One region of the Pseudomonas sp. BIGb0558 genome, then DNA from elsewhere that is predicted to be linked to it. Evidence: predicted binding sites of a transcription regulator. Region 1 holds the regulator's gene; each other region holds the start of a gene.

Region 1 (3,208 bases):
GGGCTGTCAGCGTGCAAATGCAGGAAGAACCCAGTGAGGAAGCGATGGCCGACATGTTCGCTGACCTCTACCACAGCCCGAACAAACGAGTCGGCTGAGGTCAACATGAACACAGTGCAAAGTATCTACATCGATGGTCTGCCAGCAGTTCCCGCGGCCAACTTATGTAGCCTGCGTCTAAGCAAGACAAGGTAAAGAAATAAAATGGGCAGCATGCATCCCGTACAGGTGATCGCGGTGACCGGCGGCAAAGGTGGCGTCGGGAAAACTAACGTGTCAGTGAATTTGTCCCTGGCCCTGGCAGAGCTTGGCCGTCGGGTCATGCTGCTGGATGCTGACCTGGGTCTGGCGAACGTCGACGTTCTGCTGGGACTGACGCCCAAACATACCCTGGCCGATGTGATCGAAGGCCGCTGTGAGCTGCGCGACGTGCTGTTGCAGGGCCCCGGCGGGATTCGTATCGTGCCGGCTGCCAGCGGCACCCAGAGCATGGTGCACCTGAGCCCGGCGCAACACGCCGGCCTGATTCAGGCGTTCAGCGACATCGGCGACAACCTCGACGTGCTGGTGATCGACACCGCCGCCGGGATCGGCGAGTCCGTGGTCAGCTTCGTGCGCGCAGCCCAGGAAGTGCTGCTGGTGGTGTGCGATGAACCCACCTCGATCACCGACGCCTACGCCCTGATCAAACTGCTCAACCGTGACTACGGCATGAACCGCTTCCGCGTACTGGCCAACATGGCTCAAAGCCCGCAAGAGGGGCGCAATCTGTTCGCCAAGTTGACCAAGGTCACGGATCGCTTCCTCGATGTCGCCTTACAATACGTCGGCGCAGTTCCCTACGACGAGTGCGTACGCAAGGCCGTGCAAAAGCAGCGTGCGGTCTATGAAGCGTTCCCGCGTTCGAAGTGCGCATTGGCGTTCAAGGCTATTGCCCAGAAGGTCGATACCTGGCCGTTGCCCGCCAATCCCCGGGGGCATCTGGAGTTTTTCGTCGAGCGTTTGGTGCATCAGACGAGCGCAGGACCGGTGCTATGACAGCCAGCGGCTACAACCTTTACAAGAAGTCGGCACGTGACAGTCAGGTCGAGTTGATCGAGCGCTACGCGCCTCTGGTCAAGCGCATTGCCTATCACTTGCTGGCACGCCTGCCAGCCAGCGTCCAGGTCGAGGACTTGATCCAGGCCGGGATGATCGGCTTGCTCGAAGTGTCGACCAAGTACGACGCGAGCAAGGGCGCAAGTTTCGAGACATACGCGGGTATCCGTATCCGTGGGGCCATGCTCGATGAAGTGCGTAAAGGTGATTGGGCGCCGCGTTCCGTGCACCGCAATACGCGGATGGTGAGTGACGCAATTCGCTCAATTGAAGCAAAAACCGGTCGCGACGCTAAAGATCACGAAGTTGCGGCCGAACTCCAATTGAGTCTCGACGATTACTACGGGATTTTGAACGATACCTTGGGCAGCCGCCTGTTCAGTTTCGACGACCTTTTACAGGACGGCGAACATGAAGGGTTGCACGAGGACGGCGCGAGTGCCCATCTCGAACCGTCGCGCGATCTGGAAGATGAACGCTTCCAGACTGCGCTGGCGGACGCGATTGCCAATTTGCCGGAGCGTGAGCGACTGGTGTTGGCGCTGTACTACGACGAAGAGCTGAACCTCAAGGAAATCGGTGAGGTCCTGGGAGTCAGCGAATCGCGGGTCAGCCAGTTACACAGCCAGTGCGCAGCCCGCTTGCGGGGGCGTTTGGGAGAGTGGCGAGCGCGCTGACAGGCAGTGTGGGGACACTGCGAACGATACCGTCCAGGCCTTGCGCCCGGACGGGCTTGGCCCGTGGTGCGCCCCCGGTAGTCCTTTTTGTGTAACGCCTGTTGATTGATATGGCGCGCCCAGGTGCTGGGCGCGTTTAAGACTGCTTGGAGGTCGAATTGGACAAGAACATGAAAATCCTCATCGTTGATGACTTCTCAACGATGCGGCGGATCATAAAAAACCTGTTGCGTGACCTTGGGTTCACTAACACGGTCGAGGCGGATGACGGCATTACGGCGATTCCGATCCTCAACAGCGGGAGCATCGACTTTCTGGTAACGGACTGGAACATGCCGGGCATGACCGGTATCGATCTGCTGCGCCACGTGCGCGCTGATGAAAAACTGCGCAGCCTGCCTGTGCTGATGGTGACCGCTGAAGCCAAGCGTGAACAGATCATCGAAGCCGCCCAGGCCGGGGTCAACGGCTACGTGGTCAAGCCATTCACTGCACTGGCCTTGAAAGAGAAGATCGAAAAAATCTTCGAACGCATCGGTCATTGATGCTGCCACGGGGGAGCTATGGAGCATAAAGAATCATCGCAGGCCGACTTCGAGTCGACCCTGAAAAAACATGCTCATCAACTCGTCGAAAGCCTTGAGAAAGGCCAGTTCGGTGACGCGGTGCAGTTAATCCATGAGCTCAACCAGACCCGTGACCGCGGCCTGTACCAGGAAGTGGGCAAGCTCACCCGTGAGTTGCACAGTGCGATCGTCAATTTCCAGATTGACCCGCACATGCCCCAGGCCGAAGAAATCTCGCAGATCACTGATGCCACCGAACGCCTGTCCTATGTGGTCAGGCTGACTGAGGCGGCGGCCAACCGCACCATGGACCTGGTGGAAAACGCCACGCCTCTGGTCAACGGCATGGCCAGTGAAGCCAAGGCCCTGAGCAACGATTGGGGCCGGTTCATGCGTCGGGAAGTGGGCGCTGAAGAGTTTCGTGAACTGGCGCGTCGGGTCGAGGGCTTTTTGTCCCGCAGCGAGCAGGAAAACCGCACGGTTTCCAGCAACCTCAATGACATTCTGCTGGCCCAGGATTACCAGGACCTCACCGGTCAGGTGATCAAGCGCGTGACCCAATTGGTCACCGAAGTGGAAAGCAACCTGCTCAAACTGGTGTTGATGGCGGGTCAGGTTGACCGGTTTGCCGGCATCGAACATGACCGCGAAGCGATCCTTTCTGAAAAAGATCCACAAAAACACCTCGCCAAGGGTGAAGGTCCGCAGATTCATGCCGATAAACGTGAAGACGTTGTATCCGGGCAAGACGACGTAGACGATTTGCTGTCCAGTTTAGGCTTCTAAGGAGCACACCCATGAGCTTCGGCGCCGATGAAGAAATCCTTCAGGATTTCCTTGTAGAGGCCGGCGAAATTTTAGAGCAAC
Region 2 (3,208 bases), on a different contig from region 1:
GTGCGCGACGCGCGGCATTGGCGCGGTTGGCCGAGAGTTCCCAGTTGCCGAAGTCGCCCTGGCCCGCATACGGTTTGGCGTCGGTGTGGCCGCTGATGCTGATCTTGTTCGGCACCGCCTTGATGGTGTCGGCCATGGCCAGCAGGATGTCTTCAAAGTACGGCTTCAACCGCGCACTGCCAGAGTCGAACATCGGCCGGTTGGCAGCGTCGGTGATCTGGATGCGCAAGCCGTCCGGGGTAATCTCGAAGGAAATCTGATCCTTGAATTTCAGCAGTTGCGGGTTTTCCTCAACCTTGGTTTGCAGCTCTTGCAGTAACAGCTCCAGGCGTTCCTGCTCGACCTGGTCAGCCATGGCCTCGACGGTATCGCGCTCGATCGGAATTTTTTCCTGGGGCGAATCGGTCTTGATTTCCGGGTTGATGGTGCGCTCGGGCGCCAGTTGCGGCGAGCCACCGAGGTCGATCACAAAAGGCGTACCGCTCTCGGAGAAACCGATGGGGTCCTTGAAGTAACCGGCAATGGCGATCTTCTGTTCCGGCGTGGCGGTGGACATCAGCCACAGCACCAGGAAGAACGCCATCATCGCCGTCGCAAAGTCGGCGAAGGCGATTTTCCAGGCGCCGCCATGGTGTCCCGCAGCGAAGCGCTTGACGCGCTTGATGATGATCGGCTGGTTGTTTTCCATGGCTTAGCGACCGCGAACCGCTTGTTCCAGCTCAGCGAAGCTTGGACGGTGCTTCGGATACAGAACCTTGCGCCCGAACTCCACTGCCAGCGATGGCGGCATGCCGGAAGCCGACGCTACCAGGCAGGCCTTGATCGCTTCGTACAAATTCACTTCTTCCTTGGCATCGTGGGCCAGGGAAGTGGCCAGCGGGCCGAAGAAACCATAGGCCGCGAGAATACCGAAGAAAGTACCCACCAGTGCCGCACCTACGTGCATGCCGATGGCCTTCTGGTCGCCTTCACCGAGTGAGGCCATGGTCACCACGATCCCGAGAACCGCGGCAACAATACCAAAGCCGGGCATGCCGTCGGCGATGCCGGTCACGGCGTGGGACGGGTGCTCCAGCTCTTCCTTGAGGCTGAACAGCTCCATGTCGAACAAGCCTTCCAGCTCATGGGGCGCCATGTTGCCGGACGACATGATGCGCAGGTAATCGCAGATGTAGGCGGTCATGCGCTCGTCTTTGAGTACCGCCGGGTACTTGGCGAAAATCGGGCTCGCCGCGGCGTCTTCAATGTCGCCTTCGATGGCCATCATGCCTTCACGGCGGCTCTTGTTGAGGATCTCGTAGATCAGCCCCAACACTTCCAGGTAGAAGGTGTGGGAGAAGCGCGAGCTGAACATGCCCAGCGACTTCTTGATCACGTGCATGGTCATGTAGCCAGGGTTGGCTTGCAGGAATGCGCCGAACGCCGCACCGCCGATAATCAGCACTTCGAAGGGCTGGATCAGCGCCGCAATCTTGCCGTGGGAAAGGACGTATCCGCCGAGCACGCTCGCGATGACGACGATGATGCCGATAATTTTAGCCATAGGGGATGAGTACTTGCGCCGTCGGGTTCAGGGTCATATTCGCAAGAGTTGAAAACTCTTGTTCTACTTATCGGCAAATCTGCGCCAGACTATAGCGCGTTAAGGCGAAAAAACAGTTCGGCCCGTCCCGGGCGTGTTGACCGCAAGTGATGATCGCGCCCCAATCATGGCAAACGAAACGACAGTCCCAACTCAAAAACCCAATTCGCTGGCCGCCTGGATAAAGCGCCTGGACGCCGTGCTATTGCCTGTTCCGCAGGCCAGCCACGACCGCGTGTGCAAGGCCATCGGCGACAACCGCAGTTCGTTGCGGGATATTGCAGAGCTGATGCAGAACAGTCCGGCGCTGGTGCTCAGCGTGATGCGCGAGGCCAACAACCAGGCCCACGGCAGCCTCGCAGAGCCGGCGGAAAATCTTGAAGTGGCGATCAATCGCCTCGGCCTCAAACGCACCGAGGAACTGCTGGCTCGCCTGCCTTCGGTGCCACTTGGTGAAATCCCCTTGGCCCTGCGCCAGTTGCAGATGATCAGCCAGCACGCTTCGCAACAAGCCAGCGGCCTGTTTGCCAGCCGCCTGGCGCGCTTGTGGCAAGACATTCACTGGGGCAGCCTGCTGTTCCTTTCGCCGCTGTGGCCGATGGCGATTGCCTATCCCAAGCTGCTGGAAGAGTGGGAACTGCGGGTGATCCACAAAGGCGAATCGGCACGCACCGTCGAGCAGGAAGTGTTCGGCGTGCGCCTGCTGGACCTGTGCCTGGGATTGACCGAGGCTTGGCGCCTGCCGATCTGGGTGTCCCAGGGTTATACGTTGCTGCTCACGGAGCAACGCCTGCTGGTCAAGGCGCTGCACATTGCCCGTGAAGACGAGCCCTTGCGCCAACAGCAGTTGCTGGATGCCGACCCCAACCTGCGCCGCTGGCTGAACCAGCCGGCCAATACCGTGTTGCTCGCCAATGGGCTGGCGCTGGCGGCGCAGGAATCGTGGACCTGCCCACACACCCAGCGCTGGCAATACCTGACTGCGCTTTACCTGCAACAACCGTTGGCCGAGGTGCAACAACAGTCTCACCAACACGCGGCGATCAGTGCCCGCACGACCCTGATGCGCGATCTCTGGCATCCGGCGCTGTCGTTGATCTGGCCATGGGACGTACAACGCGTTCACCACGGCTTGCTGCCGGCACCGCCGCCCACTGCCGAAGCCTTGGCGATCTGGCGCAAGCGCTGTACCGAATTGCTCGTAGAGCCAAACCGCTTTGCCAACGCCATGCACCTGACCACCTGCGCCAAGGAAGCCCTGGTGGCCTGTGGCATGCAGCGGGTGATGCTGCTGATGGCAGACAAAACCCTGAGCACCCTGCGGGTGCATCAAGTCGACGGCCTGCCGAAGGACGCCGACCACATGAGCCTCGACGTGGCGCAAAGCACCCTGCTGCAACGCCTGCTGGCCAAGTCCGCCCAGGTGCGCCTCAACCCCGACAACCACGCCCAGTTCTCGGCATTGCTGCCGCCGGAACTGCGCCGCCTGTTCAAGGGCGAGCACCTGCTGCTGCGCTCCCTGAGTTGCAACGGCCGGGTGGTGATGCTGATGGTGGCCGACCAGGGCGGCGGGCCGCTCTCGGAAACCACCGTGCAGGCTTTCGGCAAAACCGCCCAATGCATCGA
Region 3 (3,208 bases), on a different contig from region 1:
ATTACGCAACGCCTGGCCGATGGCGGTCAGACTCGCTCCGGCCTGGCCCGCTTGCTCAATGGTCAGTTGCGAAGCCTGGTGGCTGTCGCTGATCACCTTGACCGCCGCTTCCGAATGGCTTTGCAGCCGCTCAATCATGCCCTGGATTTCTGCCGTGGATTTTTGCGTGCGCTGGGCCAGCAGCCGTACTTCATCGGCCACCACCGCAAACCCGCGTCCTTGCTCCCCGGCGCGGGCCGCCTCGATGGCGGCGTTGAGCGCCAACAGGTTGGTCTGCTCGGCGATGGAGCGGATCACTTCCAGCACGCCACCAATCTGCGTGCTTTCGGCGGACAGCGTGCGAATCACTTCCACCGCCTGGCTGATGGTGGTGGAGAGCTGGTCGATCTGTTGCAGGCTGCCGTCGATATTCAGCTGGCCCTGTTCGGCCTGTACCTGGGCATCACGCATTTCACTGGCGGCGTGCTCGGCATTCTTGGCCACATCCTGCACGCCGTAGGTGACTTCGTTGATCGCCGTCGCCACCAGTTCCATCTGCTGCGATTGCTGCTGACTGCGGTCATGGGCGTCGCTGGCATTGCTGCCCAGTTCGCTGGACGACTGGCCCAGGGCATTGGCGCAGGCCTGCAACTGGCCCACCACCTGGCGCAACTTGGCGGTAAAACTGTTGAAGTGGCGGGACAATTGGGTGACTTCGTCCTGGCCGTGGGTGTCGAGGGTGCGGGTCAGGTCGCTTTCGCCGCTGGCGATATTGCCCATGGCGTTCACTGCTTGCTGCAACGGGCGCACGATGCTGCGGGCAATCAGCACCACCAGCAGGGCCATGATCACCGCGATCACCAGGCCCACCATCGAGGCTTTCCATACCTGGCCCTGGAACTCGCCTTGCACGTCATCGACATATACGCCGGAGCCGATGATCCAGCCCCAGGGTTCAAACAACTGGATATACGAGGTCTTGGCCACCGGCGCATCCGCCCCGGGCTTGGGCCAGCGGTAATTCACCATCCCGGCGCCCTTGGCCTTGGCCAGGATCACGAACTCGTTGAACACCGCAAAACCGTCCGGATCGCGAATGGCCGACAGGTTCTGGCCATCGAGCTTGGGGTTTGCCGGATGCATGATCATCACGGGCGTGAGGTCATTGATCCAGAAGTAATCGTCATGCCCGTAGCGCAAGCCGCGGACCACGCTCAAGGCTTGCTTCTGGGCCGCCTCGCGGGTCAGGACGCCGCTGGTTTCGAGGCTGTGATAATAAGTCAGGATCCCGTTGGCGGTCTGGACCACGCGCTGGGTCTGCTCACTCTTGGCCTGGTAAAGGTCGCCATGAATCTGCTTGAGCATAAGCAGACCGAGGGTTAGCAGCATCAGCACGGCGACAATCAGGATCAGCCAGAGGCGTCGGCTGATGGACATGTTGCGCAAACTGTTCATGGTCCTGTCACTCCGTGTTCTTATAATTTTAGGTGCCGCATCGACATTTCCGGCTTGTCTGATAGGCTTTCGGCCCAGAATCAAAAAACCTGAGTCCTGCCTGATTTTTCACGGAATTTTCGCAGCCCGGTCTTGATTATCTGCGCTGCTTTCGCCGCGCATTCGTCGTTAGTGAACACTTAAAAAATTATGTTAGAGGCGTGCCACAGGCATGACCTTTGGGGGAATCGATGGATCTTTGGACCGCCGCTCAGGCGCTGATACTCGGGGTTGTAGAAGGGCTGACGGAGTTTTTGCCGATCTCCAGTACCGGGCACCAGATTATCGTCGCCGACTTGATCAACTTCGGTGGCGAGCGCTTTGAAGCGTTCAATATCATCATCCAGCTGGGCGCAATCCTGGCGGTGGTGTGGGAGTTTCGACGCAAGATCCTCGACGTGGTGATCGGCTTGCCGACCCAGCGCAACGCCCAGCGTTTCACCGTCAACCTGATCATCGCCGTATTGCCGGCGGTGGTGCTGGGGGTGATTTTTGCCGACCTGATCAAGCATTACCTGTTCAACCCGATCACCGTGGCGGCAGCGCTGGTGGTGGGCGGTGTCATCATGTTGTGGGCCGAGCGTCGCCAACATGAAGTGCACGCCGAAACCGTCGACCAGATCACCTGGAAGGACGCCCTCAAAGTCGGCTTCGCCCAGTGCCTGGCGATGATTCCGGGTACCTCGCGTTCGGGCGCGACCATCATCGGCGGCCTGTTGTTCGGCCTGTCACGCAAGACCGCCACCGAGTTCTCGTTCTTCCTGGCCATGCCCACCATGGTCGGCGCGGCGGTGTACTCGGGCTACAAGTACCGCCACCTGTTCCAGCCGGACGATTTGCCGGTGTTTGCCATCGGCTTTGTCACCTCGTTCATCTTCGCGATGATCGCGGTCAAGGCGCTGCTCAAGTTCATCGCCAGCCACAGCTATGCGGCGTTTGCCTGGTACCGCATCGCCTTTGGCCTGGTGATCCTGGCCACCTGGCAATTCGGCTGGATCGACTGGTCGGCCGTCAAGCCATGAACATCCAGCATCCGCGCTTCAAGGCGCTGGTGTTTGCACTGGTGTGCGCCGCGCCGCTGTTGGGCTCGGCGCTGCTGTGGTATCGCGGGGTTTCTATGATCCCGCTGGTGGCCTACGGCGTGGTCAGCGTTATCGCGTTCTTGCTGTACTGGCGCGACAAGCGCAAGGCCCGCGAAGACAGCTGGCGCACCCCGGAAAACATCCTGCACGCCGTGGAGCTGGCAGGCGGCTGGCCGGGGGCGTTGATCGCCCAGCAGGTGTTTCGCCACAAGACGCGCAAGGTGTCTTATCAGGTGGCGTTCTGGCTGATCGTGTTGCTGCACGAGGTGTTCTGGATTGACCAGTTGTTCCTCGGCGGCACGCTACTCTCGATCTTCTAGCAGCAAGCCGACCTGCGTGCGCTTGGGCAGTTTGCTCACCACCAACTGGTGGGAACGCTGCAACAGGCCACGCAGTTCTTCGGCGCCCAGCGGGTAGGGCGCCTCCATGATGATCCACTGCGCCCGCGCCAGGTACGGCGCCGGATGGATACCCGGGCGATCCACATGTCCCAGGAACAGTTCCTTGTCGACCTTGAAGGCCAGCGAATCACCCCGCAGGTGCTGCAAGGCGAACATCTTGTTGCCGGCGATGGAAAACACCCGCACGCCGCCCCATTTGTAGTCTTCCCGCGCGCCGGGCAAGCCCAGGCAAAATTGGGCGACTTGTTCTTC
Region 4 (3,208 bases), on a different contig from region 1:
GCGGCGGCTGGTGGAGAACACCGCCTCGGTTTCCTCAAGGTCGGCCAGCAGGCTCACACAACGCTGATAGTAGGCGGCGCCGTCGAGGGTCGGGCTGACCTGGCGCGTGGTGCGCTGCAACAACTGCACGCCCAGGTGCGCTTCCAGTTGCTTGATCAGGATCGTTACCGAGGCGCGCGGCAGTTGCAGGCTGTCGGCCGCCTTGGCAAAGCCGCCCAATTCGACAATCCGCACGAACACACGCATCGCATTAAAACGGTCCACGGGCGGGCTTCCTTCAGGGATTGTTTAGAATTTCATAATAGTGATAGTGGTTTTATCCGGTTTATCCCGCTTTTGTCGAGGGCAACAATGGCGCCCTTCCCTACACAGGAGCTGGACCCATGCACACTCGTCAACTCGGCAAAAACGGTCCCCAGGTTTCCGCCATCGGCCTCGGCTGCATGGGCATGACCGATTTCTACACCACCGGCACCGACACCACCGAAGCCATATATACCCTGCACCGCGCCCTGGAGCTGGGGATCAACCTGCTGGACACCGCCGACATGTACGGCCCCCACACCAACGAAGCGCTGATCGGCAAGGCCATCGCCGGCAAGCGCGATCAGGTGTTTCTCGCCAGCAAGTTTGGCATCGTGCGCGACCCGTCGAACCCGGCGTTGCGTGGCGTGAATGGCCGGCCAGAGTACATCCGCAGCGCCATCGACGGCACCTTGAAACGCCTTGGCGTAGAAACCCTCGACCTGTATTACCAGCACCGCATCGACCCGGAAGTGGCGATTGAGGAAACCGTCGGCGCCATGGCTGAACTGGTCAAGCAAGGCAAGGTGCGTTACCTGGGCTTGAGTGAAGCTTCGGCCGCCACCCTGGAGCGCGCCCACAACGTGCACCCCATCAGCGCCCTGCAAAGCGAATATTCCCTATGGAGCCGCGACCAGGAAGACAACGGCTGCCTCGCCGCCTGCCAGCGCCTGGGCATTGCGTTTGTGCCTTATAGCCCGCTGGGCCGAGGCTTCCTGACCGGCGCCCTGAAAAGCCCGGACGATTTTGCGGCGGATGACTACCGCCGCTTCAGCCCGCGTTTCCAGGGTGATAACTTTGCGAAGAACCTGTTGCTGGTGGAACAAGTGCAGGCACTGGCCGCCGACAAGGGCGTGACCGCCGGGCAACTGGCGTTAGCGTGGGTGCTGGCGCAAGGGGATTACCTGATCCCGATCCCCGGCACCAAGCAACGCAAGTACCTCGAAGAGAATGTCGCCGCACTGGAGGTCAAGCTGAGCCCGACCGAACTGGCGGCCCTGGAGGCGATCTTCCCGGCCAATGCAACAGCCGGGTTGCGTTACCCGGAAGAAGTCATGCAGATGCTGGATAAATAATCCTGCCGGTCTGGATCGGGGCTGGCGTGCCAGCTCCGATCATTCAACGCATGCCGTGCAACTTTCTTGCACCATGGTACCTAAAGCTCCCCCGTCCCAAGCCGATAGCCCTTCGAAGCTCTAACAAAGCCGCGTCGCACAATAAACGCTTCGTAAGGACGACCCCATGCCCTCATTGCGCTCTATCCAAGCCCGTTACACCCTGTTCCTGGTGCTGTTCGTCCTGTTGTTATTCGTATTGACGGTCGTGGGCATCGGACAGTTGGTGGCGCCCACGCTGCGCCACACCGAAGAACAGGTGGTGCTCAATCGCATTGCCGAAGTGGCCGGGCAGATCCAGGGCGAGTTGAACAAGGTCCAGGCCCAGCAACGCACCATCACCCAAACCATCCCGCTGCTGGACAGCGACGCCATCGACAAGGTGCTGCCAGGCCTGGTGGACCAGTACGGCGAATTGAAAGTGTTCGGCGGCGGCATCTGGCCCCTGCCTAACCAGCGCACGCCGGGGCGTAACAAGCACAGCACCTTCTGGCACCGCGATGCCTCGGGCAAGCTGGCGGTCAATACGTTCTGGAACAGCGACGCGGCCCCCAATTATTACGACCAGAGCTGGTACAAGGGCGGGCTCGCCTCACCCCGTGGCCAGTGCGCCTGGGCGGCAGCCTACAAGGATGACGCCAGCCAGGAGCCTCGCACCAACTGCGCGATGGCGATCCAGCGTGACGGCGCGGCGTACGGCGTCGCCACCATCGACGTGACCCTGGGGTTCTTCAACGACCTGGTGGCCAGCAAGGAAAAAGACCTCGGCGCCGAAATGCTGATCGTCGAAGGCGACGGCAAGATCATCAGCAACAGCACGCGCATCAGCGGCCCGGTGGTGTTGAAGAACATCAGCGAACTGACCGGCACTTCCGCATTTGCGGCCCAGGTCAGCGCCGGCCTGGCCCATCGCGACCAATCCCTGCAGCGCAGCGAGTTCGACAATCAGGGCGTGGCCAGCACGTTCTTCATGCGCCCGATCGAAGGTACGCCCTGGTTCCTCGCCACCGCACTGCCGACCTCGCTGATCACCGCCCAGCGTGATGACGTTTTAGGCACCCTGGCGATGCTGCAAATCCCGATGATCCTGCTGCTGGTGCTGCTGCAGGTGTATGCCATCCGCCAGTTGGTGCACCGGATGACCGCGCTGAAGACCAATATCGACGCGCTGTCCAACGGCGATGCCGACCTCACCCGGCGCATCACCATCCGCGCCGAGGACGAACTGGGGGCGATCGGGCATTCGGTAAACCGCTTTATCGTCTACCTGCAAAACATGATCGGCGAAGTGACCGAGGCCACCGGCGCCATGTCGTCGAGCCTCGCACAGTTGCAGCAGACGTCGGCCCAGACCAACCAGATCCTGGTGCGCCATGCCTCGGAAACCGACCAGACCGTCACCGCCATCACCGAGATGAGCTCCACCGCCGACACCGTGGCCGAGAATGCGGCCGAAACCGCCGCGTTCACCCAGCGCGCCAACGAGCACGCCGACCGTTCGCGGGTGGTGGTGGGTGAAGCCTCCCGCAGCGTCAGCGCGTTGATCGGCGAGGTCTCCAGTGCCACCCACACCGTGGAAAACATGCGCCAGGACGCCGCGCGCATTACCGAAACCCTTGGGGTGATCGGCGCCATTGCCGGCCAGACCAACCTGCTGGCCCTCAATGCCGCCATCGAAGCCGCCCGGGCCGGCGAACAAGGCCGGGGGTTTGCGGTGGTCGCCGACGAAGTGCGCGCCCTCGCCGCCCGCACCCAGGCCAGCACCTCGCAGATCAACGAAATGCTCGCAC

The links. The regulator FliA, encoded in region 1, starts transcription of late flagellar genes. The targets are predictions, from matches to a motif close to CTAAAGTTTNNNNNNNNNNNGCCGNTAA.
Region 2: the regulator FliA is predicted to act here: its motif matches at 1,611-1,638, upstream of motA (flagellar motor stator protein MotA).
Region 3: the regulator FliA is predicted to act here: its motif matches at 1,501-1,528, upstream of M2400_RS25795 (methyl-accepting chemotaxis protein).
Region 4: the regulator FliA is predicted to act here: its motif matches at 1,460-1,487, upstream of M2400_RS27240 (methyl-accepting chemotaxis protein).

Annotation. Positions count from the first base shown of each region.
Region 1 covers NZ_JANUEW010000011.1:88,423-91,630, forward strand. Annotated here, with positions in the region: gene flhF (flagellar biosynthesis protein FlhF) at 1-98, shown strand, start outside; gene fleN (flagellar synthesis regulator FleN) at 205-1,038, shown strand; gene fliA (RNA polymerase sigma factor FliA) at 1,035-1,775, shown strand; gene M2400_RS15615 (chemotaxis response regulator CheY) at 1,946-2,320, shown strand; gene M2400_RS15620 (protein phosphatase CheZ) at 2,339-3,127, shown strand; gene M2400_RS15625 (chemotaxis protein CheA) at 3,139-3,208, shown strand, end outside.
Region 2 covers NZ_JANUEW010000002.1:161,487-164,694, forward strand. Annotated here, with positions in the region: gene motB (flagellar motor protein MotB) at 1-688, opposite strand, end outside; gene motA (flagellar motor stator protein MotA) at 692-1,543, opposite strand; gene M2400_RS04095 (HDOD domain-containing protein) at 1,710-3,208, shown strand, end outside.
Region 3 covers NZ_JANUEW010000030.1:32,538-35,745, reverse strand. Annotated here, with positions in the region: gene M2400_RS25795 (methyl-accepting chemotaxis protein) at 1-1,434, opposite strand, end outside; gene M2400_RS25790 (undecaprenyl-diphosphate phosphatase) at 1,665-2,495, shown strand; gene M2400_RS25785 (DUF1294 domain-containing protein) at 2,492-2,875, shown strand; gene M2400_RS25780 (MmcQ/YjbR family DNA-binding protein) at 2,858-3,208, opposite strand, start outside.
Region 4 covers NZ_JANUEW010000034.1:53,870-57,077, forward strand. Annotated here, with positions in the region: gene M2400_RS27230 (LysR family transcriptional regulator) at 1-264, opposite strand, end outside; gene M2400_RS27235 (aldo/keto reductase) at 384-1,379, shown strand; gene M2400_RS27240 (methyl-accepting chemotaxis protein) at 1,546-3,208, shown strand, end outside.